3 regions of the Streptomyces coelicoflavus genome follow, and region 1 is predicted to be linked to each of the others. Evidence: riboswitches for the same ligand, from Rfam matches in the RefSeq annotation. Region 1 holds a riboswitch; each other region holds the start of a gene.

Region 1 (9,525 bases):
GGTGATTGTGCGGCGCGGGGCCGGGTACTCAGCGACCGCCGTCGCGCGCGGGCGGACACCGCCGCCGTGCCGACGGACGTACGCCGTCACACGGAGGAGTGCCCATGGGTGCACTGGATCTGCCCGAGCCCGTCACGCGCGACGGGGCACCGCCGCCGGTCGACACCGCCGCGCTCGAGGCGGCCCTGCGCGCACGGGTGGACGGCGAGATCCGCTTCGACGCCGGGAGCCGGGCCGCCTACTCCACGGACGCCTCCAACTTCCGCCAGACACCCATCGGCGTGGTCGTCCCGCGCACCCCGGAGGCCGGGGCCCGGGCGGTGGCCGTGGCCCGGGAGTTCGGCGCGCCCGTGCTCTCGCGCGGCGGCGGGACGAGCCTGGCCGGGCAGTGCACCAACGCGGGCGTGGTCCTCGACTGGTCCAAGTACTGCACGCGGCTGGAGTCGGTGGACCCCGACGCCCGCACCTGCGTCGTACAGCCCGGCATCGTGCTCGACGACCTGAACCGGCGGCTCGCGCCGTACGGCCTGCGCTACGGGCCCGAGCCCGCCACCCACCCCAACTGCACCCTCGGCGGGATGATCGGCAACAACTCCTGCGGTGCCACCGCGCAGGCGCACGGCAAGGTGGTGGACAACATCGCCCGTCTCGAGGTGCTGCTGTACGACGGCACCCGCTTCTGGTGCGGCGAGACGAGCGACGAGGAGTACGCCGAGATCGAACGGCGGGGGGATCTGCGGGCGACCGTCTACCGGCGGCTGCGGACGCTGCGCGACACCTACGGGGACGAGATCCGCCGCCGGTTCCCGGACGTTCCGCGCCGGGTCTCCGGCTACAACCTGGACTCGTTGCTGCCGGAGTACGGCTTCGACGTGGCGGGGCTGCTGGTGGGCAGCGAGTCGACGCTGGTCACGGTGGTGCGGGCGGAGCTGGAACTGGTGCCGGTGGTGAAGGAACGCTCGCTGCTGGTCCTGGGCTTCGACACCATCGACAAGGCCGCCGACGCGGTGCCCGACATCCTGCCGCACGAGCCGATCGCGCTGGAGGGGGTCGACGCCCGGCTGGTCCGCGACGAGCGGATCAAGCACCTCAACCCGAAGGCGCTGGCCGAGATGCCCGAGGGCAACGCCTACCTGATGGTGCAGTTCGGCGGGGACACCGTCGACGAGGCCGACGCGCGCTCGCACCGGCTGCTGGAGGCCCTGCACCGCTCCGAGCACGACGCCGACTGCGCGTTCCTGGACGACCCGTCGCACGAGCAGGACCTGTGGCAGGTCCGCGAGGCCGGGCTCGGCGCCACCGCACACATCCCGGGCAAGCCCGACACCTTCGAGGGCTGGGAGGACTCGGCGGTCGCCCCGGAGAAGCTGGGCGACTACCTGCGGCGACTGCGGGCCCTGTTCGACGAGTTCGGGTACCTGAGCGACACCGGTCCGAGTCTGTACGGGCACTTCGGGCAGGGCTGCGTGCACACCCGGATCCCGTTCGACCTGTACACCGCCGACGGGGTGGCGACGTACCGGAGGTTCATGGAGCGGGCGGCGGACCTCGTCGTCGAGTTCGGCGGCTCGCTCTCCGGCGAGCACGGGGACGGGCAGAGCCGGGGGGAGCTGCTGTCCCGGATGTTCGGCGACCGGCTCGTCGAGGCGTTCGGGCGGCTGAAGGCCGTCTTCGACCCGGGGAACCGGATGAACCCGGGCAAGGTCGTCGCACCGTACGGGCTGGACGAGAATCTGCGGCTCGGTGGTGACTGGGCCCCGTTCGAGCCGCGTGACCTGCACTTCCGGTTCCCGCACGACGGGGGTTCGTTCTCGCAGGCCGCCAACCGCTGCGTCGGCGTCGGGAAGTGCCGGCAGCACACCAGCGACGGCACGGTGATGTGCCCGTCGTACCAGGTGACGCGGGAGGAGGAGCACTCGACGCGGGGCCGGGCGCGGCTGCTGTTCGAGATGCTCGACGGGCACGGGGACGGCGCGCTCGGGGACGGCTGGCGCTCGGAGGCGGTCAAGGACGCCCTCGATCTGTGCCTGGCCTGCAAGGGCTGCAAGAAGGACTGTCCGGCGGACGTGGACATGGCCACGTACAAGGCGGAGTTCCTGTCCCATCACTACGAAGGCAGGCCGTGGCGCAGGCCGCGTTCGGACTGGTCGATGGGCTGGCTGCCGGCGCTCGCGCAGGTGGTGGGCCGCACCCGGCTCGGGCCGGCCGTCAACGCGCTCACGCACGCGCCGCTGCTGTCGGAGGTCGCGCGGCTGGTGGCGGGGGTCGCGGACCGGGAGGTGCCGCTGTTCGCGGAGCGGACCTTCGAGCAGTGGTTCGCGGACCACGAGCCGGAGGGCGACGGGCACCGCGGGCCGGTTCTGCTGTGGCCGGACACCTTCACCAACCACTTCCACCCGCACATCGGCCGGGCGGCGGTACGGGTCCTCGAACATGCCGGCTGGCGGGTGGAGTTGCCGCACGAGCCGCTGTGCTGCGGGCTGACCTGGATCTCCACCGGGCAGCTGGGCACGGCGGAGCGGGTCCTCACCCGTACCGTGCGCGCCCTGGCCGGCCACGTGCGGTCGGGCGGCCTGGTGGTGGCGCTGGAGCCGAGCTGCACGGCCGTGTTCCGGGCGGACGCGGCGGAGCTGTTCCCCGGCGACCAGGACGTGCTGCGACTGGCCGAGCAGACGGTGACCCTCTCGGAGCTGCTCACCGAGCACTCCCCCGGCTACGAGCCGCCGCGGGTCCCCGACCGCTCCGCGCGTGCGCTGGCCCAGGTGCACTGCCACCAGCACGCGGTGCTCGGCTGGGAGGCCGACCGGGAGCTGCTGCGCCGGGCCGGGGTGGACGCGGAGCGGCTGGACTCCGGCTGCTGCGGGCTGGCCGGCAACTTCGGCTTCGAGCGCGGTCACCTGGACGTCAGCGAGGCGTGCGCGGAGCGGGTGCTGCTGCCGCGGCTGCGGGAGGAGGACGAGTCGACCGTCGTCCTCGCCGACGGGTTCAGCTGCCGCACCCAGATCCACGAGTTCGACAGCGGCGGCCACGAGGGCGTGCACCTGGCGGAGCTGCTGGCGTCGGCGCTGCCGGCCGGCCCCGAGGTCCCGGGCAGCGCGTACGGCACCGCGCCGGGCGCCCGGCCGGCGGCCCCGGGCCGCCGGGCACGGGTGCTGGCCCTGGCGGGCACGGCGGTGGCCGCCGTCGCGGGCACCGCGGGGGCGGCGGCACTGGCCCGCGGCCTGCGCCGCCGCTGAGGTCTCAGGCCCGGGAGGCGCTGTCCTGGCGGCTGGCCAGGGCCCAGATCACGAACACGTCGATCGCCATCATGATCACGGACCAGACGGGCGAGTACGGCAGGAACAGGAACTGGGCGATGAGGCTCAGCGAGGCGAGGACAATGCCCGCCATGCGCGCCCACGTCATGTCCTTGAGCAGGCCGTACCCGGTGACGAACACGAGGGCGCCCAGGATGACGTGGACGATCCCCCAGCCGGTCAGGCTCATCTCGTAGACGTAGGTGCCGATCCGGGCGTACACGTCGTCCTCGGCGATGGCCGCGATGCCCTGCAGGACGGCGAGGGCACCGCTCAGCAGGAGCAGTACGCCCGCGAAGACGACACCGCCGGTGACCCAGCCGCTGCTGCGGTCGCCCGAGCGCTGGGCCCAGGAGGCGTCGCCGCCGTGGGACGGCCGGCCGGGAGAGGGTTCGGCGTGCTGGCTCATGAGCGGAGTCCTTTCTGTGTCCCCCGTACGGGGCAGCTGCCCACCGGCGCCGACGGCACCGACGGGTCGTTCAGAGCCTGCGGGCGACCGCGCTCCCCGGCCACGTGGGTCCGCCGGACGGGTGAACCGCGCACCGGGCGTGCGCGTGCGGGCGTCCCCGGCCTCGCGTTAACTGAACGGCACCCGAGGACCACGGGTGACCGACGGGCCTCGGGGCGGAAGAAGGAGGGCGTGTGACGAGTCGGCCGCTGCCCCGGCGGGGCCCGCGGAGGCGGGTTCCGTGACCGCGCCGGCGAACGCCGTCCCGGAACGGGCCGAGCAGTCCCTGCGGCAGACCCTGCTCAGCCCCGGCTACCGGCGGCTGTTGCTGCTGTGCGTGCTGCTGGGCGTTCCCATCGCGCTGGCCTGCTTCTTCTTCGTCGGACTCCAGCACGAGTTGCAGCACTGGGTGTGGACCTCGCTGCCCGAGGCGGCCGGTTACGACGCCCCGCCGTGGTGGTGGCCGCTGCCCGCGCTGGTGCTCGCCGGGCTGGTCCTGGCGCCGATCGTGACCCGGATGCCGGGCGGTGGCGGCCATCTGCCGGTGAACGGTCTGGGCGGCGCGCCCGTCGGCCCCCGCGCGCTGCCCGGCGCGGTGCTCGCCGCGCTGGCCACGCTGCCGCTGGGCGTGGTCCTGGGCCCGGAGGCTCCGCTGATGGCCGTCGGCAGCGGGCTCGCCCTGCTGGCGCTGCGGCGGGCGGGCGCGGGCGGCGACCAGCGGGCGGGCGCGATCCTCGCCACGGCCGGCTCCACCGCCGCGATCTCCACCATCCTCGGGGGCCCGATCGCGGCGGCGGTGCTGCTCATCGAGGGCGCGGGACTGGCCGGCACCCAGCTGGTCGCCCTGCTGCTGCCCTGTCTGCTGGCCAGCGCGACGGGCGCCCTGGTGTTCACCGGCTTCGGGCAGTGGACGGGGCTCGAGATCGGCGCGCTGGCCCTGCCCGAGCTGCCGCCGCAGGCCGGTCCGGACTCGGGCGACTTTCTGTGGGGCCTGCCCACCGCCGCCCTGATCGCCGTACTGGTCACGCTGGCCCGCGGCCTGGGGCACCGCACCGTGGCCTGGACCCGGCACCGCACGGCCGCCCGCACCGTCGCCTGCGCCACGGCGGTCGGTGTCTGTGTCGCCGCGTACGCGCTGATCACCGGCCGCTCCCCGGCCGAGGCGGCGCTGTCCGGCCAGGCCACCCTCGCCCAGCTCGCCGCGCACCCGCATGCCTGGTCGGTGGGGGCTCTGGTCGCGCTGGTCGTGTGCAAGGGCCTGGCCTGGGGCATCGCGCTGGGCGCGCTGCGCGGCGGCCCGATCTTTCCGTCCGTGCTGCTGGGCGCGGCGACCGCCCTGGCCTGTTCCGGACTGCCCGGGTTCGGCGCGACCCCGGCCCTCGCCCTCGGCATCTCCGCCGCGGCGGCCGCGGTGACGGGACTGCCCCTGGCCAGCGCGGTCCTGGCGGTGCTGCTGATGGGCCGGGACGCCCACGACCAGACGCCGCTGATCGTCATGGCGTCGGTCGTCGCCTTCGTGGTCGCCCAGCTGGTGCGCCGGACCAAGCCGGAGGCGGGCGGGGCGGCGCCCGGCGGAGCACCGGCGCCGGGAGCGGCACGGTGACCGGCCGCCGGCCCGCGCCCCGCTTCGAGCCCCGGCCGCGCGCCGGCCGCCGTACCGGCTGGGACGCCGTCCGGCCCTGGCTGGTACGGGCCGGGATCGCGGTCGCCGTGGTCGTGGCCTACTTCCTGCTCCCCCTGGACCACCTGGGTCCGCAGCGGCCCGTGCTGAGCTGGACGCTGTTCGCCCTGCTGCTGACCGTCGTGGCCGTACTGCTGCTCCGGCAGATCCGGCACGTCCTCCTGGACCGTCCGGACAGCCGGCCGGGGGTGGTCATCTCGCTGCTGATCGTGCTGTCCGTGCACGTCTTCTCGGCCACGTACTACGCCCTCGCCAAGCAGCCGGGCGAGTTCAGCGGACTGCACACCCGGCTCGACGCGCTGTACTTCACCGTCGTGACGCTCGCGACCGTCGGGTACGGGGACATCACCCCGCGGGGCCAGGCCGCGCGACTGGTGACCGTCCTTCAGATCGTCTACAGCTTCGTCTTCCTCACGGCCGCGGCGACCGCGCTGACCACCCGGCTGCGGGACGTGGTGGTCCGCCGGCCCGAGCGGGGCCGGTCCCGCTGAGGCGGGGTGCCCCGCACCACAGGCGCGGGGAGATCTTCGCCACCCCGGGCGAGGACGGGCGACGGCGGCCGCCGGACCGGCGGGGCCGGGCGTTTCCGCAGCCCCGGGGCCTGCCGGGCGATCCGGCCGGATGCGGGGCGGGCCCGGGGCGTGGTTGTGCGCACCCCTGTGGGAGCACTACTGTCGCCACGCCTTGGTGAACGGGAAATCCGGTGTGATGCCGGTGCGGCCCTCGCCACTGTGAATCGGGAAGTCCGGCTCCGGCCCTGGCGGGCAGCCACTGGATCGCTTGCGATCCGGGAAGGCGGAGCACGGGCGGTGGTACCCGTAAGCCAGGAGACCGGCCAAGGCGCGTCGTCCATCCACGAGGTGCTGGAGAGGGTCTGCTGAGCCATGCACATAGCCGAGGGCTTTCTGCCACCGGCGCACGCGATCGCCTGGGGTGTCGCGTCCGCGCCGTTCGTCGTCCACGGAGTACGGTCACTCACCCGTGAGGTCAGGGAGCATCCGGAGAGCACACTGCTCCTCGGCGCCTCCGGAGCCTTCACGTTCGTCCTGTCGGCCCTGAAACTGCCGTCCGTCACCGGGAGTTGCTCCCATCCGACCGGCACCGGTCTGGGCGCGATCCTGTTCCGGCCGCCGATCATGGCGGTGCTCGGCACCATCACGCTGCTCTTCCAGGCGCTGCTGCTCGCCCACGGCGGGCTGACCACGCTCGGCGCCAACGTCTTCTCGATGGCGATCGTCGGCCCCTGGGCCGGGTACGGCGTCTACCGGCTGCTGCGCCGCTGGGACGTGCCGCTGATGGTCACCGTGTTCTTCGGCGCGTTCGTCGCCGACCTGTCCACGTACTGCGTCACCAGCGTGCAGCTGGCGCTGGCCTTCCCCGACCCGGGCAGCGGATTCCTGGGCGCGCTCGGCAAGTTCGGCTCGATCTTCGCCGTCACGCAGATCCCGCTGGCGGTGAGCGAGGGCCTGCTCACGGTGATCGTGATGCGGCTGCTCGTGCAGTCCAGCAGGGGCGAACTGACGCGGCTGGGCGTGCTGCTGACGAAGACGGCCACCGCGGGCGCCAAGTCCGGGGCGGTGGCCCGATGAGCCGGAACGCGAGGATCAACGCCCTGCTGCTGCTCGCCGTGGCCGCGCTGGCGGTGCTGCCGCTGGCGCTGGGGCTCGGCGACCACAAGGAGGAGCCGTTCGCCGGGTCCGACGCGGAGGCGGAGACGGCGATCACCGAGATCGAGCCGGACTACGAGCCGTGGTTCTCCCCGCTGTACGAACCGCCGTCCGGGGAGGTGGAGTCGGCGCTGTTCGCCCTCCAGGCCGCGCTCGGCGCGGGCGTGCTGGCGTACTACTTCGGCCTGCGCCGGGGCCGTCGGCAGGGCGAGGAGCGGGCGTTGGCGGCTTCCGGGGACGCGACGGCACCGGGGAACACCCCCGAAGGGGACTGAGTGCTGCCGATCGACGCGGCGGCGCACGCCAGTCGGTGGCGCCGCCGCCATCCCGTGGACAAGGCCGTGCTCGGTCTCGGTCTGACCGTGCTCGCGATCTCGCTGCCGCCCTGGCCGGGCGCGGCGCTGGTGCTGGTGGCGGCGCTGACGGTGCTGCTCGGTCCGGCGGGCGTGCCGGGGCGCCGGCTGTGGCGGGCCTACCGGGTGCCGCTGGGCTTCTGCGTGACGGGGGCGCTGCCGCTCCTCGTGCAGGTCGGGGGCCCGGAGGGGTTCCTGTCGGCGGCCGACGGCGGTGCGGTGCGCGCGGGTGAGCTGCTGCTGCGCACCTCGGCGGCCTCGCTGGGGGTGCTGCTGTTCGCGTTCACCACGCCGATGTCCGACCTGCTGCCCCGGCTGGTGCGGGCCGGGGTGCCCGCGCCGGTCGTGGACGTGGCGCTGGTGACGTACCGGATGAGTTTCCTGCTGCTGGACTCCGTGCACCGGATCCGGCAGGCGCAGGCCGCGCGGCTGGGCCACACCACGCGGGCGGCGGCCTGGCGTTCGCTCGGCGGGCTCGGCGCCACCGCGTTCGTACGGGCCTTCGACCGGGCGGCGCGGCTCCAGTCGGGGCTCGCCGGGCGCGGCTACGACGGCACCCTGCGCGTGCTGGTGCCCGAGGCCCGCGTGTCGGTGCCGTTCACGGCGGCGAGCCTCGCGCTCCTCGCGGCGCTGGCCGGCCTCACCCTCGTACTGGAAGGACCCCTGTCGTGAGTGAACCGGTGCGGTCACCGGAACCGGCCGCGGACCCGGCCCCGGACCTGGTCGCCCTGCGGGGCGCGTCGTTCGCCTACGAGGAGGGGCCGGACGTGCTGGCGGGCCTGGACTTCGCGGTGCGCGAGGGGCGGGCGCTGGCGCTGCTCGGCCGCAACGGCAGTGGCAAGACCACGCTGATGCGGCTGCTCAGCGGCGGACTGAGGCCGCGCGCGGGCACGTTGGCGGTCGGCGGGGAGCCGGTGACGTACGACCGCAAGGGGCTGACCCGGCTGCGGACCGCGGTGCAGTTGGTGGTCCAGGACCCGGACGACCAGCTGTTCGCGGCCTCGGTCGGCCAGGACGTGTCCTTCGGGCCGCTGAACCTCGGGCTGCCCGACGCGGAGGTCCGGTCCCGGGTGGCGGAGGCGCTCACCGCCCTGGACATCGCGGCGCTGGCCGACCGGCCCACGCACCTGCTGTCGTACGGGCAGCGCAAGCGGACCGCGATCGCCGGGGCGGTCGCGATGCGGCCCCGGGTGCTGATCCTCGACGAGCCGACCGCGGGGCTCGACCCGGACGGGCAGGAGCGGCTGCTCGCCACCCTGGACCGGCTGCGGGCCGCCGGCACCACCGTGGTGATGGCCACCCACGACGTCGACCTGGCCCTGCGCTGGTCGGACGACGCCGCCCTGCTCACCCCGGACGGTGTCCGCACCGGCCCGACCGCCCCGACGCTGGCCCGCACCGACCTGCTGCGCCGGGCCGGTCTGCGGCTGCCGTGGGGCGTCGCGGCGGCCGGACTGCTGCGGGCGCGGGGGCTGTTGCCCGACTCGGCGCCCGGCCCGCGTACGGCGGAGGAGCTGGCTGCGCTGGCCGACTGACCGGGCGGGGCCGGAGCGGGGTGCGGGCGGTTCAGCTCCCGGACCGGCTGAGTTCGGTGCCCCGGGCTGCCTCTGTCGTGTCGGCCTCGGCCTCGGCCGCCCGCCGGGCCCGGCGGCCGGGCAGGACGGCGAGGACGACGGCCGTGCCGACGGCCATGATGACGCCGCCGACGAGGCTGGTCGTCGAGACGCCGTGGGCGAAGGCCCTGTTCACGGCGTCGGCGAGGGCCTGCGCCTGCTCGGGTCCGGCGGCCGGGTTCGTGGCGAGCCGCTCGGCGACGGCGAGTCCGCCGCCGACCGAGTCCTGGGCGGTGTCGAGGGCGGTGGCCGGAAGCCGGTCGCCGACGAGCCCGGACAGCTCGTCCCGGTAGGAGGTGCCGAGGAGGGAGCCCAGGACGGCGATGCCCAGGGAGCCGCCGAGTTCCAGGGCGGTGTCGTTGGCGCCGCCGCCCACGCCCAGCTCGCTCTCCGGGAAGGAGCCCATGATGGTGTCGGTGGCCGGGGAGACGCTGAGGCCGATGGCGAGGCCGAGCAGCAGCATCGGG
Region 2 (9,525 bases), 450 kb from region 1:
CAGTGGCTTGCGCTGCTCGATGAAGGCCACGTGCCGCCAGGTGTCCGCGCCGAGCCCCTGGGTGTTGTCGTAGGACATGCCGGTCAGCTCCAGGCCGTCCTCGGGGATCGCGTTCCACTCCTTGCACGCCACCTCGCACGCCTTGCACCCGATGCACACGGAGGTGTCCGTGAAGAAGCCCATGCGGGGCGGCGCGTCCGGGTAGCCGGCGGCACGCGCCACCTCCGGCTGCGGCCCGGAGAGCCGGTTCGCGCCCGGCCCGCCGGCCGGAACCTCGGTGTTGTCGGTCATCTCCGGGGCCTCCTCGCCCTACGCCGTCGCCCGTGTGCCGTCGAGCCGGCCGGGGCCTGAGTGCCCCGGAGCCGTCCGGCCAAACGACGGCGCGAGGACCCGTGGACCACCTCCGCGATCCGAGGCCTTCCATACCACCCGGGGGTACAGTGGCAGGACGCGTCCGACCCTTGGAGGACCCCGATGTTCCTCATCGAGATCGCCTGCCCGCGCGGTGCGTTGACCGCTGACGACCGCGAAGAACTCGCCGCCGACGTCTGCCGGGTGCTGGTCGGCGCGGAAGAGGGCGTAGCGGAGGAAACCATGCGTCGTGCGCGCGCGATGACGCACGTCGGCTTCCGCGAACTCGACGGCTGGACCACCGGCGACGGTCCGTGGCGGCCCGGGAGCGTGCCGCCGCTGTGGGTCACGCTCACGGTGCCGGAGGCGTGGCGCACCGAGATGTCGCGGACCACCATCGGCATGGTGCGTCGCGCGGTGCGCCGCCTCGACCGTTCGTACGGGTGGCAGCGCCCCGAGGGGCACCTGTGGATCAACGTCGTCGGCATCGCCGACGGAAGTATCGGGATGGACGGCAAGCCCGGCACCGCCGATGAGGTCGTCGGCCGCATGACGGCGGAGTACCGGGCGCGAACCGATGCCGCCGGTGCCGACCTTCCCGAAGGGGCCACGGTCGATCCGATGTGCGGCATGCGTGTGCGCCTGGGGCGGGGGGCCGTCACCCTCGAGCACGAGGGCCGGACCGTGGGGTTCTGCGCGAAGAGCTGCCGTGCGGCCTACGCGCGCCGGCACGGCCTGCCCGTCCCCGCGTAAGGACACGCGCTGTCCGCCCCTGCCGTCGCCGCGGCACGGCGAACGGGCCCGTGCTCCACCCGGCGCGGGGTGGGCACGGGCCCGTTCCTGAGGAGCCGGGCCGTGTGAGCGGTCAGACGGTGGTCTTCACCGGCTCCTGGTCGTCGTCGCCGTCACCGGCGTTCGGGTCTGCTTTGCGGGCGCGGACGAACTCGAGGAAGGTGCCGAGTTCGCGCTTGACGACGGGGGCGAGGAGGTAGAGGCCGATGATGTTGATGACGGCGAGGGTGAAGAGGAAGGCGTCGGCCATGTCGATCAGCGTCTGGAGGGTGAGCAGCGAACCGGCGACGGCGAAGACGGTGTAGACGACCTTGTAGGTCACTTCGCTGGCCCGGCTGCGGCCGAAGAGGTACGTCCAGGACTTGAGGCCGTAGTAGCCCCAGGTCAGCACCGTGGAGACGGCGAACAGCAGCACGGCGACGGTGAGGATGTACGGGAACCAGGGCAGGGCCGTCTCGAAGGCGTCGGACGTGATCGTGACACCGCCGATGTCCTCGCCCGCGCGGGCCTCGCCCCAGCTGGCGGGGTTGGCGATGACGATGGTCAGCGCGGTCATCGTGCAGACGACGACGGTGTCGATGAACGGCTCCAGCAGGGCGACCAGGCCCTCGCTGGCGGGGTGCTTGGTCCTGACCGCGGAGTGGGCGATCGGGGCGGAGCCGAGGCCGGCCTCGTTGGAGAAGGCGGCCCGCTTGAAGCCGATGATCAGTGCGCCGAGCACACCGCCCGCGACTCCTTCGGGGTTGAACGCGCCCTCGACGATGGAGGCGACGGCGTCCGGGACGGCGGTGATGTTCACCAGGATGACGATCAGGCACGCGACGATGTAGATGCCGGCCATGGCGGGCACGAGCCTGCTGGTGACGTTGGCGATGGAGCGGATGCCGCCGAGCAGGACGATGCCGACGAGTGCGGCGATCAGGATGCCGAAGAACAGGGCGCCCGCCGAGGAGCCGAGCGCGCCGTCCTCGCCGCCGGTGACCGAGACCAGCTGCGCGTAGGACTGGTTGACCTGGAAGAGGTTGCCGCCGAAGAGGCCGAAGAACAGGATCAGGAAGGAGGCGAGGACCGCGAGGACCTTGCCGAGGATCTTGCCGTTCTTGCCGAAGCGCTCGGTCAGGCCCTTGGGGAGATAGTGCATGGGGCCGCCGGAGACGGTGCCGTCGGGGTGCACTTCGCGGTACTTCACCCCGAGGGTGACCTCGACGAACTTGGTGGCCATGCCGAGCAGGCCGCACAGGATCATCCAGAAGGTGGCGCCGGGGCCGCCGATGGAGACGGCGACGGCCACACCGGCGATGTTGCCGAGGCCGACCGTGCCGGAGACGGCCGCGGTCAGCGCCTGGAAGTGGTTGACCTCGCCGGTCGACCCCTTCTCGTCGTACTTGCCCCGCACCACGTCGACGGCGAGTTTGAACTTGCGGAGCTGGATGAGGCCGAACCAGCCGGTGAAGACGAGGCCGGCGACGACGAGCCAGGCGACGATGAGCGGGAGATCGGTCCCGCCGACGGGGACGGTGTAGAAGACGACTTCTCCCAGCCATTTGGCTATGGGCTCGAAGAATCCGCTGACTGCTTCGTCGACGGACTGGGTGACGGAGTCGAGTGACACGGTGGTTACCTCGGTGACGCTGGTCGGGCGGGGTGGGGTGTCTCGCCTGGTTGAGCGGTCTCTGGGCGAACGTCGTTGTCCGGTGAGCGGACCCGGGGTGCACGGAACGGTGTCGCACCGTGACCGGGCCGGGATGAAGCGGTGTGCAGGTCGACAACAGGTCGGCTCTTCGCCGTCGATGCCTGGCCGATCGACCTGCGAAGTTGCGCTGTTGTACCACGCCTTTGCCGAACTTTTAGTGACGTATCTCACGTCACTGCTCGTGACCAGGGGATGTTCCGACAGGTGAGACCCGACCGTTATCCGGACCCGGGATGCGTGCCGTGTGCACCTATGCGGGCGCTCTCCGGCACGGTCGTGCGCCCGAGATCACTCGGCTCCGCGACTCCCGTGGCTCGGGGGCCACTGCCGGTGCGCTTCAGATGCGTGGTTCTTCGGGGAGGAACGTGACCTGCGGGGCGCCCGTGCGCGGATGAGTGACGACTTCTGCCGCCACTCCGTAGACCTCGGCCAGGAGTCCGGGGGTGAGGATCTCGGCGGGTGGTCCGGAGGCGGTGACTTCGCCGGCATGCAGGACGTAGAGACGGTCGCAGTAATAGGCGGCCAGATTGAGGTCGTGCAGGGCCAGCAGCACGGTCGTGGGCAGGCGGCGCAGGGTGCCGAGCACCGACAACTGGTGCCGGATGTCGAGGTGGTTGGTGGGTTCGTCGAGAACCAGGAGGGTGGGTTGCTGGGCGAGGGCGCGCGCGATCAGGACGCGTTGGCGCTCGCCGCCGGAGAGCCGGTCGAAGGGGCGGTCGGCCAGATGGACGGCGTCGACCGCGAGGAGTGCGCGGTCGATGAGGTCGGCGTCGTCAGGGGTGTCCCCGGCGAGGAGGCGTTTGTGCGGGGTGCGGCCCATGGCGACGACCTCGCGAACGGCCAGGTCGAAGTCGGCGGCCGAGTCCTGGACCACCGCCGCCACGGTGCGGGCCAGTTGCCGCACCGGCAGCGTCCAGGCGTCGTCTCCGTCGACCTGGACCCGGCCGGTGTCGGGGCGCAGGACGCGGTAGACGGCGCGCAGGAGGCTGGACTTGCCGCTGCCGTTGGGGCCGACGAGGCCGATGGTCTCGCCGGGGCGGGCGGTCAGGGAGACGTCGCGCACCAGGTGGCGGGCTCCGGCGGTGAGTGTGACGCCGTCGACGCTCAGTTCGGCCGGGGTCGTGCCGGTCGCGGTCATGCCACTCCTCGGTCGGTGCCGCGCCGGGCGTCGCGGCGCATCAGCCACAGGAAGAACGGTCCGCCGCACAGGGCCGTGAGCACGCCGACAGGTATCTCCATCGGTGCGGCTATCGTCCGTGCGGCGATGTCGGCCCAGACGAGGAAGACCGCACCGCCGAGTGCCGCCGTCGGCAGGACCCGGCGGTGGTCGCCACCGACGAACAGGCGCACGATGTGGGGCATCATCAGGCCGACGAAGCCGATCGGTCCGGCCGCCGCGACCAGCACGCCCGTGACGAGGGAGAGCAGGACGAACAGGCGGGCGCGAAAGCGGGCCACGTCCAGCCCCATCGTGCTGGCCGCCTCCTCGCCGGCCAGCAGCAGGTTCAGGTTGCGGGCCTGCACCATGAGGACGCCGATGCCGAGGAGCAGGGCGGCACTCGGCAGCCACAGCGTGCCCCAGTTGACGCCGCCGAGACCGCCGAGGGTCCAGGCGAGGACCGCGCGGGCCTCGTTGCCCCGGTCGGTGGTGAGCAGGAGCAGATCGAGTACCGCGGTGAGTACCGCAGCGATAGCCACTCCGGACAGCACGAGCCGCGACGAGGTGATGCGTCCGCCGGTGCGCGCGGTGGCGTACACGAGCACGAGTGCGCCCAGGGCGCCCAGGAAGGCGGCCACCGACAGGGAGGCCGGTCCGAAGAGGGCGAACCCGAACACGATCACCGAGACCGCACCGAGTGAGGCCCCGGAGGAGACGCCGAGCAGGTACGGCTCGGCGAGCGGGTTGCGCACCAGGGCCTGCAGGGCGGTGCCGATCACCGCGAGGCCGGCGCCCGTGACCGCTCCGAGCAGCACGCGCGGTGCCCGCACGTCCAGCACGATGGTCTCCCGGGCCCGCGACCAGTCCGGCTCCTGCCAGTCGGCGCCCAGCGCGTGCGTCACGATGCCCCACACCTGGTCCGGCGGTACATGCACGGAGCCGATCGCGAGGCCCGCCGTGGCGGAGACGGCGAGCAGGGCGGTGAGTACGAGCAGCGTGACGCCGAGCCGCGTACGGCCCTGTCCTGGTCCGGTGGACTCACGCCGTCGCAGCGCCCCTTCGGCGGGCGCGCCGGTGGCGGCCTGGGTCACCGGAAGCTCTCCGGGTGCAGCCCGCGGGCCAGGTCGTCGACCGCGTAGGCCGAGCGGATGCCGACCAGGGTGGCGGTCAGCGGCAGGACGACGAACCGCTTGTTCCTGATGGCGGGTACGTCGGCGAGCGCGGGCTGGGAGAGCAGGTACTTCTTCTTCTCCTGGACGCTTCCGGCGCCGGCGTAGTCATAGATGGCGATGACTTCCGGCCTGCGCTCGACGACCTGCTCCCAGGAGACGTCACCGAAGACGTCGTCCAGGTCGGCGAAGACGTTCCTGCCGCCGGCCAGTCGGATCAACTCGGTGCCCAGGCCCTTGCCGCCCGCGGTGAAGGCGCTCTTGTCGCCGCTGTCGTAGACGAAGACGGGCACCTCGTGCTCGCCCTCGACCTCGGCTGCGGCCTCCGCGACGCGGCTTCGCAGGTCGGTGACCAACTTGTCGGCCCGGTCCGGGACTCCGAAGATCTTGCCGATGGTCCGGATCTCGTCGTAGGTGTCCTTCATCGTCACCTGCCCTTTGCCGCAGTACTCGCGGTTGAGGTAGGTATCGATGCCGGCGTCGGCGAACGCCTTGCGGGACCGGCCCTCCTTCTCGGCGAAGGCGCTGCCGTAGCCGCCGTAGACGAAGTCGGGTTCGGCGTCCAGGATCTTCTCGAACGACGGTTCCCTCTCCGCCAGTTCGGGGATCGCCTCGTAGTCCTTCTTCAGCTCGGGCAGCACGGCGGAGTCGGGGAAGGCCGTGCCGACCATGCGGTCCCCGAGGCCGAGCGCGAGCATGAGCTCCGCCGGGTGCTGGTGGATGGTGACCACCCGCGACGGCGGCCTGTCGTACGTCGTCCTCACGCCGCAGTTGTCGATGGTGACCGGGAAGCCCGCGGGCGCGGCAGCGGTGGCCTTCGCGTCCCGGTCGCCGTCGTCGGACGCACCGCATGCGGCGGTCAGCAGCACTGAGGAAAGGGCCACGGCCGCGGCCGTGGCACGAAGGAACCCGCGCGTGCGGGCAGGGGTGAGCAAGGGGGACACGTGAAGCCTCCTGGAGTCCGCGCTCCTCGGATCGGGCCCGCGACGGACCAGTGTCCTGACTCCCGGATCGACGTTCCCTCCGCCTTCCCGCGCGGTGCGCAGTGGCATGTCGGAGGGGCGCTCCCCGGTCACAGTGGCGGGACCGTGCCGGAATCGCACCGGCTTCCTGTCTCCCGTCGCGGCGATGACCAGGTGATCCTACGGTCCCCCGAGCCGACGGCGAAAGGGCTGCCGAACCCTGCCTGCTCGGCCGTCCGCCGCAGCTCCACCGCGCTGTACACGAACCACGCCAAGGTGGCCCGAGTCACCCGCTCGCCCCGGACCAGCACCCACTCGCTGCGCAGCCGCGCCCGCTCGTCCAGCACGGTGTCGGTCTGCCTGTCACGTACGGCGGCCTTGTCCCGGGTCAGCCGCAGGACGGCTGGGGGCTGCTGTTCCACGTCCTGCTGTACGGAACCGACGTCTGGTACGGGGAGTGGCCGCGCACCGTCCTGTGGCCGCTGCGACTTCCCGTCGAGGTCCTGCTGTTGCTCCGTCTGGCGGAGCCGCGCGATGGGATGATGTCCGACGACAGGGCGACGGCGGACGAGGAAGCCGGTGCGAATCCGGCGCGGTCCCGCCACTGTGATCGGCGAGCGAGTCCCGACAGGCCACTGCCCGGCAGCGGGTGGGAAGGCCGGGACGAGCGTCGACCCGAGAGCCAGGAGACTCACGCGGTCGCCTCCTCGACGGACCACCGGGGCGGATCTCCCCGGAGAGAGGGACGGCACCGCATGCCCGCAACGCCGACCGGACGAACGACGCACGACGCGAGGACCGAGGCGGGGGCCGGCGACGTGCCGTGCCGCATCGTCGTGTGCCGCGACTGCTGCTGCGGCACCCGCAAGGTGACCGGCGTCGACCACGCGGCCCAGACCGAGCACCTGCGCACCGCGGCACCGGTACGCGTCTCCGACTGCCTCGACGTCTGCGACCAGGCCAACGTCATCGTCGTACTGCCTTCCGCCGAAGGCCGTGCCGCCGGTGCCCGTCCCGTCTGGCTCGGACTGGTCAACGACCCGGACGCGACCGAGGACATCGCCGCCTGGGCCCGCGCGGGCGGACCCGGCGTGGCACCCCTGCCGGACATCCTCGACCTGTACGCCATCACGCCGCCGCGACGGCGTACGGCCTCCTGACCGCACGGACGAACAGCTGGAAGGAGGGCCAGAAGCGTGCACGGAGCCCGTGCCTCAACCGCGTCCGTCACCGCCGCCCTGCACGACGTGGCCGGCCTCGGCGGTTTCTTCGCCCTGCAGACCGGCGGCCGGGACGACGGCTGGTATCCGGTCGCCCGCTCCTACGTGGCGGGTTTCACCGACCTCGCCGAAGCCGTCGCACGCCGCCACCGCACTCCGGAACCCCGCGTCGACGCCTCCATCGCCCAGCTCGGGCACGCCGCCCGCCTCTGGTCACCGGCCCTGGCCTGCGTCGTCCTGCACGGGATCGTCCTCGATCTGGAGGGACTGCAGCGGGCCGACGACGGACCGGCCCTCCGGGTCCCTCACCCGGCCGGCTGGTACGCCGACCGGCTCGACGGCGGTGCCCGCGCCCTGTATGAGCAGGTGACGGGCCACCTGTCGGCACTCGCCGACGGACTGCGCGTCAAGATCGCTCCACGCCTGCTGGACGGCAACTCGGCCTCGGCGCTCGCCGGTGCGGCCCACGCCCTGCTCGTACTCCGTCCAGCCGTCCGCGGACCGCTCACCGATCTCACGACCGCGCTGCTGGACACCGGACGCCTGGCGGGCACCGGAGTGCTCACCGGCCCCGACCTCATGTTCCGCCGCCGAAGCTGCTGCCTCTACTACCGCGCGCCGGACGGCTCGAAGTGCGGTGACTGCGGGCTGGCCGATGGTGTGCCCCGCCGAGCCCTGCGATGAGGTACATGCGTTCCGGGCTGTGCCGCTCACCGGGCCGGAAGCCGTGTGCCCGGCCCGGTGAGCCGGGGGTCAGGAGCGGGACAGCTCGTCACGGACGGTGCGGGCGGCGGCCACCAGGTGCTCGAGCGAGGCACGGGTCTCGGGCCAGGCGCGGGTCTTCAGGCCGCAGTCGGGGTTGACCCAGAGCCGTTCGGCGGGGATGGCCTCGAGGCCGGTACGCAGGAGTTCCGCGGCCTCGTCGGTACTCGGGACGCGCGGGGAGTGGATGTCGTACACGCCGGGTCCGGCCTCGCGCGGGTAGCCGTGGGCGGCGAGTTCGCGGGCGACCTGCATGTGGGAGCGGGCGGCCTCCAGGCTGATGACGTCGGCATCGAGGTCGTCGATGGCCTGGACGATGTCGCCGAACTCGGCGTAGCACATGTGGGTGTGGATCTGGGTGTCCGGGCGGACGCCGGACGTGGTGAGCCGAAAGGCTTCGGTGGCCCAGGCCAGGTATCCGGCCCGGTCGGCGGCGCGCAGCGGCAGGGTTTCGCGCAGAGCGGGTTCGTCGACTTGGATGACCGACGTGCCGGCCGCCTCCAGGTCGTGCACCTCGTCGCGCAGGGCGAGGGCGACCTGGCGGGCGGTGGCGCCGAGGGGCTGGTCGTCGCGGACGAAGGACCAGGCGAGCATGGTGACCGGACCGGTGAGCATGCCCTTGACCGGGCGGTCGCTCAGCGACTGGGCGTAGGACGTCCAGCGCACCGTGATCGGCTCCGGCCGGAAGACGTCCCCGGCAAGGATCGGTGGCCGGACGTAGCGGGTGCCGTAGGACTGGACCCAGCCGTGCTGCGTGGCGAGGTAGCCGGTGAGCTGCTCGGCGAAGTACTGGACCATGTCGTTGCGTTCGGGCTCGCCGTGCACCAGGACGTCGATGCCGGTCTTCTCCTGGAACGAGATGACCTCCTGGATCTCCGCCTTGATGCGCTCCTCGTACCCGGCCGTGTCGATCCGGCCGGCCCGCAGGTCCGCGCGGGCGGTTCGCAACTCGCCGGTCTGCGGGAACGAACCGATGGTCGTCGTGGGCAGCAGCGGCAGACCCAGGTGGGCGCGTTGGGCCGCGCTCCGCTCGGCGTACGGCTGGGAACGGCGGGTGTCGGCGTCCGTCAAGGCCTCGGCACGGGCGCGCACCGCCGGGTCACGCGTGAGGGGCGATCCGGCGCGGGAGGCGAGGTCGGCCCGGTTGGCGGAGAGTTCCGCGGTGATGGTGCCGGTGCCCCGGGCGAGGCCCTTGGCGAGGGTGACGATCTCGGCGGTCTTCTGCCGCGCGAAGGCCAGCCACCGCAGGACCTGCGGGTCGACGTCCCGCTCGGCCGCCGTGTCCAGGGGGACGTGGAGCAGGGAGCAGGAGGCGGCGACGTCGACACGGCCGGCGAGCCCGAGGAGGGTGCCGAGGGTGGACAGCGACTTCTGCAGATCGTTGATCCAGACGTTGCGGCCGTTGACCACGCCGGCG
Region 3 (9,525 bases), 1.5 Mb from region 1:
AGCGGGAGCCGCCGGTGACCGTGCGCCACACCGGGGAGCCGCCGACGGCGAGCATGCCGTGGTGGTGCAGGAAGCGGAACAGGTAGGCGGCCGGGTAGCGCAGGGCGGTGGCGGCGTCGCAGGACCAGACTGCGGAGACCACGGGCGTCATGAAGTGGGCGCGGAAGTACGGCGAGAAGCCCTCGCGGTCCAGGAACTCGCCGAGCGTCAGGGACTGGTCGGCGCCGTCGGTGAGCAGCCTGCGGGCGGCGCGGTGGAACCGGGGCACCTGGGCGAGCATCCGCAGGTAGGGGCCGTGCAGGGCGTTGCGGGGGCGGGCGAGCAGTCCCGCGGGGCCGCGGGCGCCGGCGTACTCGAGGCCGCAGCCCTCGCACCGCACCGACATGCTCATCTCCGACTGCTGCGTGGCCACGCCGAGTTCGCCGAAGAGGCGCAGCAGGTTGGGGTAGGTGCGGCGGTTGTGCACGATGAACCCCGAGTCGACCCGGTGGACGCGGCCGTCGGACGCCGTCAGGTCGTGGGTGTGGGCGTGCCCGCCGAGGCGGTCGTCGGCCTCGTAGAGGGTGACGCGGTGCTCGCGGCCCAGTACGTACGCGGCGGTCAGACCCGCCACTCCGCTGCCGACGACGGCGGTGCGGCGTCCGGCCTCCCCTGATGCTCGCGGCATTTCGCTGCTCCTCCACCCCACTGTGATCAACGCTTGCGTGGGTAATCCGGAGCCGTGGGCCGGGCGGATTGGAGCAGGGTGCGGACCGTTTCCGACGCATCACCAGTCCGGAGTCGGGTCGGCGACGGATCATCCGGGAGGGACGGGGGCAGAGACGAAGTGGGAAGCGGAAGGGAACGGGACGGGCATGAGCGTTGAGGACGATCCGTCGACGGGTGGCGCGCTGCGGGTGCGGCGCCGGCCGCCTCGGACCGGGGCCGCGGTGCTGGTGCTGCACGGCGGCCGGGCTCAGAGCCGCAGCGCCGCACGGCCCTGGCAGCTCGCGGCGCTGCGGATGCACCCGTTCCTGCGGGCGCTGGAGGCGGCCACCGTCCGCGACGACGTGTTCCTCGGCCAGGTGCGCTACCGCAGCCGCGGCTGGAACGGCGCCGCCGCGGAGCCGCTGCGGGACACCCGGCGTGCCCTCGCGGAGTTGCGCGGCCTCGTCGGTGACGTACCGGTGGTGCTGCTCGGCCACTCCATGGGCGGCCGGGCGGCCCTGCGCGCGGCGGACGCCGACGGGGTGCGCGGGGTGGTGGCCCTGGCTCCCTGGTGCCCGCCGGGCGAGCCCGTGGCCCAGCTGAGGGGGCGGGACGTGCTCGTCCTGCACGGCGACCGCGACCGCGTCACGGACCCCGCCGAGTCCGCCGCGTACGTCTCCCGGGCCCGCGCCGCCGGGGCCCGGGCGGGCATGCTGCTCGTGGCCGACGGCGACCACGCCATGCTCCGCCACCTCGCCGGCTGGCACCGCACCGCGACCGCGGCCGTCGCCCACCTGCTCGCGCCGGAAGCGGCACCCGGCGAGCTGTTCGTCCGGGCCCTCGCGGCGGCCGAGCCACCGGTTCTCCACCCGGCACGGCATGATCCGCCGGACCGGCCCCAGTCGCCGGGGCCGGTGCGGAAGCCCGGCTGTTAGGCTCGTGGAGACGTTGATCGTGCAGCGAGGAGTCGCGGACATGGTGGGTGAAGACGACATCTCCGGGTGAGACCCGGTTCCGGTAGGCCGCAGCGGGCGTTTTGGAGCGCCGTCGCAGTGGCCCCGTCGTCGTCCCCTTTTCCCTGTCCTCCTTCCCGGGCAGAGGTCTGTTCCCTGCCCCTCATCTCCACGAGGTCGTCTTCATGTCCGACGCCGTCCTTCGCTGCTCCGGCCTGTCCTTCTCCTGGCCCGACGACACCCCCGTCTTCGAGAACCTGTCGTTCACCGTGGGCGCGGGCCGTACGGGTCTGGTGGCTCCCAACGGGGCGGGCAAGTCCACCCTGCTCAAACTGATCGCCGGCGAGCTGCGGCCCACCGCGGGCTCCGTGGCGGTCTCCGGTGTCCTCGGCCACCTTCCCCAGACCCTCCCCCTCACGGGCGGGCCGACCGTGGCCGAGGTCCTCGGCGTCGATGCCGTGATCCGGGCCATCGACGCCGTCGAGTCCGGGGACGTGGCCGAGGAGCACTTCACGGCCATCGGCGACGACTGGGACGTCGAGGAGCGCTCCCGCGCCCAGCTCGACCGCCTGGGCCTGGGCGACCTGGCCCTGGACCGGCGGCTCAACACGCTCAGCGGCGGTCAGGTCGTCTCCCTGGGACTCGCCGCCCAACTGCTGAAGCGGCCCGACGTGCTCCTGCTCGACGAGCCCACCAACAACCTCGACATGGCCGCCCGGAGCAGACTCCACGACGTCCTCACGGACTACAGCGGCTGCCTGCTCCTGGTCAGCCACGACCGGGAGCTGCTCGACCGCATGGAGCGCATCGCCGAACTCGACCGCGGTGAACTGCGCTTTTACGGCGGCAACTTCAGCGCGTACGAAGAGGCCGTCCGCGCCGGACAGGAGGTCGCGGAGAAGAACGTCCGCAACGCCGAACAGGAGTTGAAGCGGGAGAAGCGGGAACTTCAGCAGGCCCGTGAGCGGGCCGACCGCCGCGCGAGCAACGCCGCCCGCAATCTCAAGAGCGCCGGGCTCCCCCGCATCTTCGCGGGCAACATGAAGCGCGGGGCGCAGGAGTCCGCGGGCCGGGCGGGCCAGACCCACGCCAACCGGGTGGGTGAGGCGAAGGCGCGGCTGGACGAGGCGGAGCGGTCGCTGCGGGAGGAACAGCGCATCACGCTGGACCTGCCGGAGACCCGTGTCCCCGCGGGCCGCACCCTCTTCCTGGGTCAGGGGCTCCGGATCCGGCTCGGCGAGCGCGAGGTGTTCGCCCCACAGGGCGTCGACCTGACGGTCCGGGGGCCCGAGCGGATCGCCCTGACCGGGGCCAACGGCGCGGGCAAGAGCACGCTGCTGCGGCTGCTCAACGGCGACCTGGAGCCGGAGGGCGGCGACGTCAGGCGCGCCGACGGGCGGGTCGCGTACCTCTCCCAGCGGCTCGACCTGCTGGACGAGGAGCGCACCGTCGCCGAGACCTTCGCCGCCTACGCCCCCGAGCGGCCGGAGGCCGAGCGGATGAACCTCCTCGCGCGCTTCCTCTTCCGCGGCGCCCGCGCCCATCTGCCGGTCGGCCTGCTCTCCGGCGGCGAGCGGCTGCGGGCCACGCTGGCCTGCGTGCTGTGCGCGGAACCGGCGCCGCACCTGCTGCTCCTGGACGAGCCGACGAACAACCTCGACCTGGTCGGTGTGGGCCAGTTGGAGAGCGCCCTGAACTCCTACCGGGGTGCGTTCGTGGTCGTCAGCCACGACCGGCGGTTCCTGCGCGAGATCGGTGTCGGCCGATGGCTGGGGCTGGCCGGCGGCGAGCTGACGGAGGCGGGGGCGCCCGGGGAGTAGGTCGCCGGCGGGGGCGGACCTGCCGGGTGGCACGGTGTCCGTTTGCGGTCGGAGGGTGCCGGGCGGCAGGCTGCCGGTGTGGCCACTTTGCTGATCGTGCATCACACGCCGTCGCCGAACTGCCAGGCGATGCTGGAGTCCGTCGTGTCCGGGGCGACCGCGCCCGAGATCGAAGGGGTGCGGGTGGTCCGGCGGGCGGCCCTGGCTGCCACGGCCGTCGACGTGCTGGAGGCGGACGGCCTTCTGCTCGGCACCCCGGCCAACCTGGGCTACATGTCGGGTGCGCTCAAGCACTTCTTCGACCAGGTCTACTACCCCTGCCTGGACGAGACGCGTGGCCGCCCCTTCGGCTACTACGTGCACGGCGGCAGCGACACCACGGGGGCGGTGCGCGCCATCGAGTCGGTCACGACCGGCCTCGGCTGGCAGCGTGCGGCGCCCGCGGTGAACGTGGCCGGTGAGCCGGGCAAGGCCGAGCTGCAAGCCTGCTGGGAGCTGGGTGCCACGCTCGCCGCCGGTCTGATGGACGACTGATCCTCCGGGCGCTGCCGCCGCCCCGGGTGACCGCTCGCACCGAGCCCTAGCCGGGCAGGGTGCCCAGGAAGCGTACGTGCGGGCGGCCGCCCGGGCCGGTGCCGGTGATCTCGGCGTCGACCCGGTAGACCTTCGCGACCAGGTCCGTGGTCAGCACCTCCGCCGGTTCTCCGCAGGCCACGACGCGTCCCTCGGAGAGGACGACGAGGTGGTCGCAGTACATCGCGGCGAGGTTGAGGTCGTGCAGGGCGATCACGCCGGTGACGGGCAGGGCTGCGACGAGGGCCAGCACGTCCAGCTGGTGCTGGATGTCGAGGTGGTTGGTCGGCTCGTCGAGTAGGAGTTCGCGCGGCTGCTGGGCGAGGGCGCGGGCGATCTGGACGCGCTGGCGTTCGCCGCCGGAGAGGGTGTGCCAGAGGCGGTCGGCCCGGTCGGTGAGACCGGTGCGGTCGAGGGCGTCCAGGACCGCCTCCTCGTCGGCGGCCGACGCCGGTGCCCAGGCCCGGCGGTGCGGGATGCGGCCGAGCCGGACGACGTCCAGGACCGTCAGTTCCACCTGGGTGTCCGTCTGCTGTTCGACCACCGCGACACGCCGGGCGACGTCCCGGCGGGCCACCCGGTCCAGGGGGCGTCCGTCCAGGGTGACCAGGCCGGCGGTCGGGGCGAGTACCCCGGCGAGCAGCCGCAACAGGGTGGACTTGCCGGAGCCGTTGGGGCCGAGCAGCCCCGTCGTGGCGCCGGTGCGCGGGCTCAGGTCGACGCCGTCCAGGACGAGCCGGCCACCGGCGGTGCGGGAGACCCGCTCGGCGTTCAGGGTCACCGTGTCCTCCGGCCCCGGTACAGGACGAGCACGAAGGCCGGCACGCCGATCAGCGACGTCACCACGCCCACCGGGACCTCCTGGGGGGCGAGGACGGTACGGGCCAGGGTGTCGACCCACACCAGGAACACGGCGCCGGCGAGTGCGCAGACCGGCAGCAGCCTGGCGTGACCGGGCCCGGTGAGCGCCCGTACCGCGTGCGGCAGCACCAGGCCGACGAAGCCGATGGCGCCGGCCGAGGCGACCAGGGCGGCGGTGAGCAGGGCGGTGGCGCACAGCAGCACCAGCCGGGTGCGGGCCACCCGGACGCCGAGCGCGGCCGCCGCGTCCCGGCCGAAGGCGAAGGCGTCCAGCGTCCTGGCGTGGCCGAGGCACACGGCCAGGACGAGGGCCAGGACCGCGGCGGTGGTCCACACGTCGCTCCAGCCGGCGCCGCCGAGCGAGCCGAGCAGCCAGAACAGCACGCCGCGGGTGGTCTCGGCGTCGGCGGCGGTCATGATCACGAAGGAGGTGAGCGCGGAGAAGAGCTGCATCGCCGCCACGCCCGCGAGCACCACGCGGTCCGTGGTGCCGCCGAGGCTGTGGCTGAGCAGCAGCACCAGCGCGAAGGAGCAGACCGCACCGATGAAGGCCCCGCCCGGCACGGACAGGGCACCGCCGCCCACGCCGAGCACGACGACCAGGACGGCGCCCGTCGAGGCGCCGGAGGAGACCCCCAGGACGAAGGGGTCGGCGAGCGGGTTGCGCAGCAGGGACTGGAGCACGGCCCCGCACACGGCGAGTCCGGCACCGCACACCGCGGCGAGGAGGGTGCGGGGCAGCCGCAGGTCCCAGACGATGCCGTCGCGGATCGGCGACACCTCCCCGGCGGTGGTGCCGGCGCCGAGGTGGGCGGCGATCACGGACCACACGTCGGCGACCTCGATGTCCGCCGGGCCGATGGTGACGGCCACGGCCACGGATGCGGCGAGGGCCACGATCCCGGCCGCCGCCCACGCGAGGGGCGCGCGGCGGGAGGCGCGGACGCCGGGGACGGAGGCGGGGGCCGCCTCGCTCGCGGACGTCACTCGGCGAGCCCGAACTCGCGCAGCGCCGCCGCCACCTGTTCGACGCCCTCGACGGTCCGGATGGTGGGGTTCATGGCCTGCCCGCTGAGCAGCACGTAGCGCTTCTCGCGGACGGCGGTCATGTTCCTGGTCACGGGGTCGGACTCCAGGAACTCGATCTTCTTCGCCGCGGTCTCGGCCGTCTGTGACTTGCGGGTGAGGTCGCCGAGGACCAGGACGTCGGGGTCCCGGTCGGCGACGGTCTCCCAGCCCACCTGCGGCCACTCCTCGTGGGTGTCGTCCATGGCGTTCTCGGCGCCGACCGCGCGGGTGATGACGCCGGGTGCGCCGCAGCAGCCCGCCAGGTAGGGCGAGGTGGAGTTGGCGAACCAGTACATGAGGGAGACACCGGAGGCGTCGACGCCCGACGTGGCCCTGTCGATCCGGGACTTGAGGTCGGCGACGAGTTCGTCGCCGCGCCGCTCCACACCGAAGAGGCGGGCCAGGTCGCGGACTTCGCCGTAGACGGTGTCCATGGTCAGGGCCTGGTCCCGGACGCCGTCGCCGTCGCCGCTGTTGTCCTTGCCCACGCAGTCGGACGGGGACAGGTAGGCCGGCACGCCGAGTTCCGTGAACCGTTCCCGGGTGGCCACCCCGCCGGTGCCGAGGGTGGAGGCGAAGGAGGCGGCGACGAAGTCGGGTTCCGCGTCCAGGACCGTCTCGAAGGACGGCATGTCGTCGGCGAGCCGGGGGACACCGGCGTTCGTCTTCTCCAGTCCCTTCATGACCGGGTCGGTCCAGGTGGCGGTGCCCGCCATGCGGTCGGCGAGGCCGAGCGACAGCAGGATCTCCGTGGTGCCCTGGTTGAGGGAGACCGCCCGTCGCGGCGGGGCGGTGACCCGGACGTCCTGCCCGCAGTCCCGGACGGTGCGCGGGTAGCCGGCCGCGTCGGTCGCCCCGGACGCGACACCCGCGTCGTCGGTGGCCGCACCGGAACCGCAGCCGGAGGCCAGCAGGGCGCCGGACAGCAGCAGTACGGGACCGCGGAGGGCGCGGCGGGAAAGCCGGGAATGCCGAGGAAGCCAGGGAAGGAGAAGTCGCCGGGGGCCGGCGGGGCGTGCTGCGGGCAAGGAGGATCCTCTGGCGTCGAGGGCTCATGCGCGAAGCCCGTCCGTACGATGCGGCCCGCGCCGCACGCGGCACGGGTGCCAGCAGGTCTTCGGACTCGGGTTCGGCCGGACGGAACGCCTTCCCGGACGGCCTGCGCCGCCCAGTGGCCCGTGTTCCGCCCGTCCCCCTCACCGCTGCGCGTCAGTTCCGGATTCGCACCGGATTCCCTGACCCACCAGGTGGGTTCGACTGGCTTCCGCAAGCTACCACAGGGCCACCGCCCCGCCGGGAAGCGGGCCACTGCCCGACCCGCTCCCGGGGCCCGCGCGTCAGCTCTTGGGCATGAGGACCGTGTCGATGATGTACACGTTGGCGTTGGCGGTCTTCACGTTGCCGCAGACGACCTTGGCGGAGTCGTTGACCTTGTAGGACTCGTCCGAGCCCGAGGTGGTCAGCTTGGACTTCTGAAGCGTCTCGAAGGAGCCGTTCTCCAGGTCCTTGGGCGCGAGCTTCTGGCCGACGACGTGGTAGGTCAGGATGTTGGTGAGCATCTCCTTGTCGTTCAGGACCTTGTCCAGGTCGGCCTTCGGAATCTTGGCGAAGGCGTCGTTGGTGGGCGCGAACACGGTGATGTTCTCGGCGTTGTTGAGCGTGTCGACCAGACCGGCCTTCTTCACCGCGGTCACCAGCGTGGACAGGGCCGGGTTGTTCGAGGCGGCCGTGGCGACCGGGTCCTTGGCCATGCCGTCGAACGAACCGGCGCCCTCCTTCGGCACCGTGGAGCAGGCCGGACCGAAGGGCTCGTCGGAGTCCTCCATGCCGCCGGAGGTGTCGGCCGACTGGTCGTCGGTCGCCGCGGGGGCCGAGGAGGCGGCCTGCGCGGAGTCCGAGGAGCCGCTGTCGCCGTCGTCGGAGCAGGCGGCCAGGGACAGGGGCAGGAGGGCGGCCGCGACGACGGCGACGGCAGAGCGACGAATACGGGCGTTCATGGATAATCTCCCTGAAAACGGGCAGCGCGAAGGCTGCGTTGGTGCGGAGGCGTGGTACGGAACTGAAGTGGTGTGCGGCGGACCGCCGAGTTGGCGGTGCCGTTACGCGGCGGCCGGCCGACCCGGATCCGGGGTCAGCCGCCGGTTCGCTGTCGGCACGGTCTCGGTTCTTCCCTCACACGGGGAATCCGGAGCAGGCCCCGGCCCGGATTGGTTCCTCACCCGATCGAGTGAGGAAGTTTCGGCAGCACCTCTGCGACCTGCACGTTCCTGAAATCCCGATCCCGCCCGTCAGGGAGTGAGGGCCGCTCAGAACGGCGTCGCGGCCCGCAGGATGAGGAACATCGTGACGGCGGCGTTCGCGGACGACATCGCCGAGACGGCGGTTCCGGCGGCCGCGGCCCATGCCGCCAGCCCCACCGACGTGAACGCCGGGGGCCAGGTGCGGACGGCGGGGGCGGGGCCCAGCAGGGCGGCCACCCGGCGGGGCACCGGGCCGGGCGCCGCCAGGCCGGCGAGGGTGGCGACGGGGGTGCCGCGGGAGACGAGGGCCGCCTTGCCGATCGCGGTCGCCACCGCGCGCCGGTCACCGACCGCCCGTGCGGCCGCCTCGTCCGCCCACCGCTCCGCCGTGTAGGACACGGCCGTCCGCAGGGGGCGCAGGAACGGGTTGGCCAGCGCGGCGAGCCGGACGGCGAGCAGGAAGCGGTGGTGCCCGGCGGCGAGATGGGCCCGCTCGTGGGCGAACAGCGCGCGCCGTTCGCCGGGTTCGAGGCAGTCGAGCAGGGCCGTGCTCACCACCACGCGGTCCCGGCGCCCGCCGGGCAGCGCGTACGCGTAGGGCACGTCGTCCGGCAGTACGGCCACCCCGGTGCCCGGCAGCCCGGCCAGGGCACGGTGGGCACGGCGGCACACCCTGCCGTGTCGCCACAGGGCCCGCGCCGAGGCCGCGACCACCGCGCAGAGCGCGGGAATCGCCGCCTTGCCGACGACCTCGTCGTAGGGCACCGCCGCCCGCACCTCGGGGTCCGACCAGCCGTCGGGCAGCGGGTTGCCCGGCAGTTGCGCGGTGCCGACCACCATCACCAGGGCCAGGCAGAGCGTGCTGCACAGGGCCATCACGGCGGCGACAGCGGTGAGCAGCCTGGTCGCGGTCCGCGGGTGCAGGTGCTGCTCGGCCAGCCTGGCGATCGGCCACGCCGTCAGCGGCAGGACCAGGGGCAGGAAGACGAAGACGCCCATGCGGTGTCAGCCGTCCTCCGCCGCGCGCGCGTGTCCGAGCAGCGCGCGCAGCAGTCGCTCGTCGTCCGGGTCGAGGCCCGTGACGAAGCTGGCCAGCACCGCTTCCCGGTCGCTCTCGGCGTCCAGGACCTTGCGCATCTTCCGCGCGGCCAGGCCGGCCTGGTCCGAGGCGGGCGTCCAGGCGAAGGACCGGCCCGCGCGCTCACGGCTGACGGCGCCCTTCTCGAGCAGCCGGGTCAGGATCGTGATCACCGTGGTGTAGGCGAGGTCGCCGCCGAGGCGCTCCTGCACCCAGCCGGCCGTCGCGGGCCCGTCCGCCCCGCG

The links. Region 1 has a riboswitch for cobalamin ahead of OHA99_RS07820 (energy-coupling factor ABC transporter permease). Riboswitches for the same ligand answer to the same signal wherever they lie in the genome.
Region 2: another riboswitch for cobalamin. It lies ahead of OHA99_RS05920 ((2Fe-2S) ferredoxin domain-containing protein); the one in region 1 lies ahead of OHA99_RS07820 (energy-coupling factor ABC transporter permease).
Region 3: another riboswitch for cobalamin. It lies ahead of OHA99_RS01500 (ABC transporter substrate-binding protein); the one in region 1 lies ahead of OHA99_RS07820 (energy-coupling factor ABC transporter permease).

What each region holds. Positions count from the first base shown of each region.
Region 1 covers NZ_CP108218.1:1,784,718-1,794,242, forward strand. The annotation lists gene OHA99_RS07800 (FAD-binding and (Fe-S)-binding domain-containing protein) at 105-3,236, shown strand; gene OHA99_RS07805 (hypothetical protein) at 3,241-3,705, opposite strand; gene OHA99_RS07810 (chloride channel protein) at 3,986-5,347, shown strand; gene OHA99_RS07815 (potassium channel family protein) at 5,344-5,916, shown strand; cobalamin riboswitch at 6,094-6,280, shown strand; gene OHA99_RS07820 (energy-coupling factor ABC transporter permease) at 6,310-7,014, shown strand; gene OHA99_RS07825 (energy-coupling factor ABC transporter substrate-binding protein) at 7,011-7,367, shown strand; gene cbiQ (cobalt ECF transporter T component CbiQ) at 7,368-8,117, shown strand; gene OHA99_RS07835 (ATP-binding cassette domain-containing protein) at 8,114-8,980, shown strand; gene OHA99_RS07840 (MFS transporter) at 9,012-9,525, opposite strand, start outside.
Region 2 covers NZ_CP108218.1:1,330,816-1,340,340, reverse strand. The annotation lists gene OHA99_RS05955 (4Fe-4S dicluster domain-containing protein) at 1-291, opposite strand, end outside; gene OHA99_RS05950 (hypothetical protein) at 475-1,104, shown strand; gene OHA99_RS05945 (alanine/glycine:cation symporter family protein) at 1,217-2,755, opposite strand; gene OHA99_RS05940 (ABC transporter ATP-binding protein) at 3,174-3,974, opposite strand; gene OHA99_RS05935 (FecCD family ABC transporter permease) at 3,971-5,086, opposite strand; gene OHA99_RS05930 (ABC transporter substrate-binding protein) at 5,083-6,108, opposite strand; tRNA gene OHA99_RS05925 (tRNA-OTHER) at 6,243-6,316, opposite strand; cobalamin riboswitch at 6,694-6,819, shown strand; gene OHA99_RS05920 ((2Fe-2S) ferredoxin domain-containing protein) at 6,882-7,286, shown strand; gene OHA99_RS05915 ((2Fe-2S)-binding protein) at 7,323-8,030, shown strand; gene metE (5-methyltetrahydropteroyltriglutamate--homocysteine S-methyltransferase) at 8,100-9,525, opposite strand, start outside.
Region 3 covers NZ_CP108218.1:327,319-336,843, forward strand. The annotation lists gene OHA99_RS01470 (FAD-dependent oxidoreductase) at 1-667, opposite strand, end outside; gene OHA99_RS01475 (alpha/beta fold hydrolase) at 855-1,622, shown strand; gene abc-f (ribosomal protection-like ABC-F family protein) at 1,826-3,460, shown strand; gene OHA99_RS01485 (flavodoxin family protein) at 3,539-3,994, shown strand; gene OHA99_RS01490 (ABC transporter ATP-binding protein) at 4,041-4,814, opposite strand; gene OHA99_RS01495 (FecCD family ABC transporter permease) at 4,811-5,881, opposite strand; gene OHA99_RS01500 (ABC transporter substrate-binding protein) at 5,878-6,990, opposite strand; cobalamin riboswitch at 7,053-7,239, opposite strand; gene OHA99_RS01505 (fasciclin domain-containing protein) at 7,300-7,959, opposite strand; gene OHA99_RS01510 (M56 family metallopeptidase) at 8,269-9,201, opposite strand; gene OHA99_RS01515 (BlaI/MecI/CopY family transcriptional regulator) at 9,208-9,525, opposite strand, start outside.